Regions from separate parts of the Hydrogenophaga sp. L76 genome, predicted to be linked through region 2. Evidence: predicted binding sites of a transcription regulator. Region 2 holds the regulator's gene; the other holds the start of a gene.
What was found. Region 2 encodes sigma-54, which starts transcription at its own class of promoters, with help from an activator protein. Its sites were predicted from a motif close to TGGCANGNAANCTGCTTT; they were not measured.
Positions count from the first base shown of each region.

Region 1: nirB (nitrite reductase large subunit NirB) is a predicted target of sigma-54. The motif match lies at 1,167-1,184, and genes of this name have one in related genera.

Region 1 is NZ_CM172807.1:1,724,289-1,727,467, forward strand. It holds gene AC23D4_RS08165 (type IV pili methyl-accepting chemotaxis transducer N-terminal domain-containing protein) at 1-1,014, opposite strand, end outside; gene nirB (nitrite reductase large subunit NirB) at 1,419-3,179, shown strand, end outside.
Region 2 is NZ_CM172807.1:2,664,167-2,667,345, forward strand. It holds gene AC23D4_RS12740 (THUMP domain-containing class I SAM-dependent RNA methyltransferase) at 1-887, opposite strand, end outside; gene rpoN (RNA polymerase factor sigma-54) at 884-2,533, opposite strand; gene lptB (LPS export ABC transporter ATP-binding protein) at 2,727-3,179, opposite strand, start outside.

The DNA.
Region 1 (3,179 bases), 940 kb from region 2:
AAGGCCCTGCTCAAACGCCTGGCGCGCGGCTTCCATGGCGGCCTGGTGTTGCAGCAGGGGCTCGCCACGCTCCAGCAGACCCAGCAGCGCGAGCTTGGCAAAGCGCTGCGACAGCATGCGCTGGCGCCCGGCCATGTTGAGCATGCGCAGCGGGCTGACGGAACCGGCGCTTTCCAGACTGGCGGTCAGGCGTTCGGCGTCCTGCAGCAGCTGTTCGGCGAGCGCGTTGATGGGGCCAACCTGCTCGTGCGCGGGCTCGACCTTGAGCGCTTTCTTCAGGACTTTCCAGGTGACCACCACGCGGTCCAGCAGATCGCCGAAAGTGGGCTGCGAGAGGTTCTTGCCGAGCAGCGCGAGGTTGGCGTCGATGCGCTGGGCCGACTCGGTCTGCAGCGTCAGGTGGCGCGCGGCCTGCACGCCCGCGAGCCTCAGCAGCCAGTGTTTGACCAGGCGCTGCGACAACATGCGCAGCTGCCCGGCGCGGTTCACGCCTTCGGCAAAGTGCGCCGACTGGATGATGTGCTGCGCCACCTGGCCGAGGCGCTGGTTGCTGTGCATCGAAGCGGTGCGCAGGATCTCGAAGGCGGCGTCGTCGCTGACCTGGCGCGCGCTCATCAGGATGCCTTTGGCGCGCTCCACGGCCTTGCGCTCCTCAAAGCGCGTGGTCACGTCCTTCAGTTCGTCGAGCAGGGCCTGCTCGCGGCGAAAGCGGGCCTGGGCCAGCTGCAGCAGCGGGCGCAGGCGCTGCGCGCTGTAGCCGTTGACCACCCAGGCGTGGATGCCCGAGGCCACCGCGCGCTCGATGCGGGCGGCGTCGCCGTCGTGCGTGAACACGATCACCGGGCACGGGGCCACGCTGGCCAGCGTTTTGAGGGTCTCAAACAGCGCGTCGCCGGGCTGCGGCACCTCGCCAATCACCAAGTCTGGTGCATGGCGCACCACGCCCTGCACCAATTTGCTGCCCGCAACCAGCACGGCGAGCACCTGGACCCCGCAGGCTTCCAGGTCGTTCACCAGCGGCTGAGGGCTTGCTGAGCCTTCGAGAAAAACCAGCGCAGAAGTCATATGAATCAAGGACTTGGATAAACCGGAGCGTTGCCCGGACACGGCACACATCATCGCTGCGAGCGCTTCAACGCGCCACCCGCAGAGAGCGCCGGATCATATGGCACAGCTTTTGCATTGTCCGTGGCGAGCGTGACGAAGCGCTCGACCCCGACCGCAGCGTCGTGGGCTCTGCATACAACGACGTGTGCAGCGTGATACCGGTTTTGCAACTAGGCAAGCCCGGCTTTGGCCAACGGCCATCGAATCTGCATTTTCCCCAGACCTTTCCTGGTGCCGCATGGCGCCCGTGCGCCTCTGCGCCGGCCATGGCCTGGACCTCCCTTTTGCGAATCACAACTGGAGTAGCCGCGATGAAAAAATCTAAATTGGTGATGGTGGGCAACGGCATGGCCGGTGTGCGCACGCTTGAAGAGCTGCTGAAGATCGCGCCCGAGTTCTACGACATCACCGTCTTTGGCGCGGAGCCCCACCCGAACTACAACCGCATCCTGCTGTCGCCGGTGCTCGCGGGTGAACAGACGCTGGAAGAGATCGTGCTGAACGACTGGTCCTGGTACACCGACCACGGCATCACCCTGCACGCCGGCTACAAGGTGACCGAAGTGGACCGCATCAAGCGCGTTGTGCACGCGGTCGGCCCCGGCGGCGAGCAGGTGTCGGCCGAATACGACCGCCTGATCATGGCGACCGGCTCCAACCCCTTCATCCTGCCCATCCCCGGCAAAGACCTGGAGGGCGTGCTCGCCTACCGCGACATCGCCGACACCCAGGCCATGATCGACGCGGCCACCACCTACAAACACGCGGTGGTCATCGGCGGCGGCCTGCTGGGTCTGGAAGCGGCCAACGGCCTGATGAAGCGCGGCATGAGCGTGAGCGTGGTGCACGTCGCACCCTGGCTGATGGAGCGCCAGCTTGACGACGTGGCCGGCAAGATGCTGCAGGCTTCGCTGGAAGAGCGCGGCATGAAGTTCCTGATCGGCGCGCAGACACAGGAGCTGGTGGGTGGTGAAGATGGCCGTGTGAAGGCGATCCGTTTCAAGGACGGCACCGAGCTGCCCGCCGACCTGCTGGTGATGGCCGTGGGCATCCGCCCCAACACCGCACTGGCCGAGAGCATGCGCCTGCATGTGAACAAGGGCATCGTGGTGAGCGACACCATGCAGACCGTGACCGACCCGCGCATCTACGCGGTGGGCGAATGCGCGGCCCACCGTGGCATCGCCTACGGCCTGGTGGCGCCGCTGTTCGAGCAGGGCAAGGTGCTGGCCACGCACCTGGCCGAATTCGGCATCGGCCGCTACACCGGCTCGCTCACCTCCACCAAGCTCAAGGTCACAGGCATCGACCTCTTCAGCGCCGGCAACTTCACCGGCGGCGACGACACCGAAGAGATCGTGATGAGCGACCCCTCGGGCGGCGTCTACAAGAAGCTCGTGATCCAGGGCGACAAGCTGATCGGCGCCTGCCTCTACGGCGACACGGTGGACGGCAGCTGGTACTTCAAGCTGCTGCGCGATGGCCGCAGCGTGGCCGACATCCGCGACAAGCTGATGTTTGGCGAGAGCAACATCGGCGACGTGGGCCACCAGGGCCAGAACAAGGCCGCCGCCATGAAGGACAGCGACGAGGTCTGCGGCTGCAACGGCGTGACCAAGGGCACCATCTGCAAGGCGATCCGAGACAAGGGCCTGTTCACCCTGGACGAAGTCAAGAAGCACACCAAAGCCAGCGCGTCGTGTGGCTCGTGCACCGGCCTGGTTGAACAGATCCTGATGTTCACCGCCGGCGGCGACTACTCGGCCACGCCCAAGCTCAAGGCCATGTGCGCCTGCACCGACCACGGCCACGAAGCCGTGCGCGAAGCGATCCGCACGCCGCTGGCCGACGGCAGCAAGCTGCTGACCACCAGCGCCGTGTTCTCGCACCTGGGCTGGAAGACGCCCAACGGCTGCGCCAGCTGCCGCCCGGCCATCAACTACTACCTGATCAGCACCTGGCCCAAGGAGGCGAAGGACGATCCGCAGAGCCGCTACATCAACGAGCGCTCGCACGCCAACATCCAGAAAGACGGCACCTACTCGGTCATCCCGCGCATGTGGGGCGGCGAG
Region 2 (3,179 bases):
AGTTCGATCGCGTGGGCAACGCCTGCGCGCTCGGCGTTGCGCTGCGCAAAATCGACCATGCGGAACGACACGTCGCTGCCGAACACGATGGGCGCGTGGCCTTCGGGCCAGTCGCGCATCTCGCGCTCGGCTTCGTCCTGGATCGCGGTCCACACATGCTGCTGGAACGGCAGCATCTTTTCAAACGCAAAGCGGCGCAGCATGCCGGGCGGGATGTTGAGCGCGATCTGCGCCGCTTCGATCACCACCGTGCCGCTGCCGCAGCAGGGGTCGTACAGCGGGGTGATGTCGTCCAGCGTTTGTGCCTCGCCGCCGTTCCAGCCGGTGGCAGCGATCATGGCCGCGGCCAGCGTTTCCTTCAGCGGCGCGTCGCCCTTGTCTTCGCGCCAGCCGCGCTTGAACAGCGGCTCCCCCGAGGTGTCGATGTAGAGCGTGAGTTCGTCGGTGGTGACGTGGGCGTAGATGCGCACGTCGGGCCAGGTGGTGTCCACGCTGGGGCGTTCGCCGCGTTTGTCGCGGAAGCGGTCACAGATGGCGTCCTTGATCTTCAGTGCGGCGAAGTTGAGGCTGGTCAGCGGGCTGTGCTGCGCGGTGATCTCGACCTTGATGGTCTGCTGCGGCGTGAACCAGATTTCCCAGGCGATCTCGCTGGCTGCGTTGTACAGGTCCTGCTCGCCGCGGTAACCACCGTGCCAGAGCTGCACCAGCACGCGCTGGCTCAGGCGGCTGTACAGGTTCAGGCGCATGGCGTCGCGCCACGAGGCCTTGATGCCCACACCGCCGCGGGCCTTGAAGGCCAGCGGTTCGTTGGTGATGCGCTGCACCTCGTCGGCGAGCATGTCCTCCACGCCGGCCGCACAGGGGAGAAACAACTTCAATTGATTCACAGGCTTTTTCTAAGGTTGGCCGGTGCGATGCGAAGTGCCTCGCGGTACTTGGCCACGGTGCGGCGCGCGCACTCGATGCCCTGCTCCTTGAGCAGGTCGGAGAGCTGGTTGTCGGACAGCGGTTTCTTGGGCTCTTCGGAGGCGATGAACTGTTTGAGCAGGGCGCGCACCGCGGTGCTCGACGCGTTGCCGCCGGTTTCGGTGCCGAGCGAAGAGCCGAAGAAGTACTTGAGCTCGTAGGTGCCGAACGGCGTGGCCATGTACTTGGCGGTGGTCACGCGGCTGATGGTGGACTCGTGCAGGCCCAGCTCGTCGGCGATCTCGCGCAGCACCAGCGGGCGCATGGCGAGTTCGCCGTGCATGAAGAAGTTGCGCTGGCGCTCGACGATGGCACTCGATACGCGCAGGATGGTGTCGAAACGCTGCTGAATGTTCTTGATGAACCAGCGCGCTTCCTGCAGGCGCTGCTGCATGGCGGCGTGGCCGGCTTCGCCGCCGTTGTCCCGGCCGCCGCGGTTTTGGCGCATGGCGTTGGCGTACACGTCGTGCACGCGCAGGCGCGGCATCACGTCGGGATTCAGGATGACCTTGAAGCCCCGGCCGGCGCGTGTGACGATGACGTCGGGCACGACCACGTTGCGCTCCACATCGATGAAACGGCGCCCGGGTTTGGGTTCAAGCCGCGCGATGACACCCAGCGCGGCGCGCGCCGTTTCGTCGTCGATGCCGCACAGGGCGCACAGACGCTTGATGTCGCGTTTGGCCACCAGCTCCATCGACTGGTTGCAGATGGCCAGCGCCGCGCGCGCTTCGGGGGTGTTGCGCAGCTCTTCGATCTGCAGGCGCAGGCATTCGCCGAGGTTGCGCGCACCCACGCCGGTGGGCTCCATGTGCTGCAGCCAGCCCAGGGCCATGCGCAGCTGCGCTTCGACGGCCTCCAGCTCTTCGATGGCAGGCGAGGTGGCCTCGCGGCCGTGCATGAGCCGCCAGAAGCCCAGGGCGAGCTCGGCCATGTCGTCTTCGAGGTAGGCATCGTCGTTGAGCGATTCGATGAGGAAATACAGCGCCGCCGCGTCCTCGTCGCTCAGCCGCAGACAACGGGCCTGCTCGTGCAGGTGGTCCTGGAGGCTGACGGGACTGCGGGCCAGGTCGGCTGCGCTGGCGGTTTCGTCGTCGCCACCGGAGCCGCTGTTGCGCGCCGGTGCGTCGCCGCCCCATTCGCTGTCATCGGGCGCCATCTCGACCGTGCCGTCGCCTTCCCAGCTTTCTTCCACCGGGGTGGCGCCGTCGAGCCGGCTTTCGATCTCGTCGCCTGAGCCGCTGTCGGCGGGCGCGTCGGACGTGCTGCTGACGCGGTCAGGCAGCGGGCCGTCAAATTCGGCGGGGGCGGCCACGGCGTCGGCCACCGGCAGCGCGGCATCGGCGATCTGTTCGCCGGCGCTCACCGGCGCATCGACCTGCTCCAGACCGAAAGCCTCGCGCTCGGCGATCTCTTCCGTGCGCTCCAGAAACGGGTTTTCGTCGAGCATCTGCTCGACCTCCTGCGCCATTTCCAGCGTGGAGAGTTGCAGCAGGCGGATCGATTGCTGCAACTGGGGCGTGAGCGCCAGATGCTGCGATACACGCAGGGAGAGGCCTTGCTTCATGCCTGGGCGTACAGCAGCGGGAAACGGAGATTCGCCGCCGGGCCGCCCCAAGGCGAATCAACCCCCTTGGGGGGCAGCGCGCCGCGCAGCGGCAAGGCGTGGGGGCCACAAGACGCCGCCGGGCCGCCCCAAGGCGAATCAGCCCCCTCGGGGGGCCGCGAAGTACATGCAATGACGAGCGTGGAGGTCATGTTCACATGCGGAAGTTCTCGCCCAGGTACACACGGCGTACTTCGGCGTTTTCCACGATCTCTGCGGTGGGACCGCTGGCCAGAACATGGCCGTCGCTGATGATGTAGGCGTGGTCGCAGATGCCCAGGGTTTCGCGCACGTTGTGATCGGTGATCAGCACACCGATGCCCCTGGACTTCAGAAAACCGATGATGTGCTGGATCTCCAGAACCGCAATCGGGTCGATGCCGGCAAAGGGTTCGTCCAGTAGGATGAAGCGCGGGCGCGTGGCCAGGGCCCGGGCGATTTCCACCCGGCGCCGCTCGCCCCCGGAAAGGGCGGGCGCCGGCGAATCGCGCAGATGGTCCACCCGCAGGTCCTTGAGCAGTTCATCGAGGCGGCTGCCGATTTCTGCTTCGGTCAGGGGTTTGCCATCCACATCGTGCTGCAGCTCCAGAACGGCGCGCACGTTCTG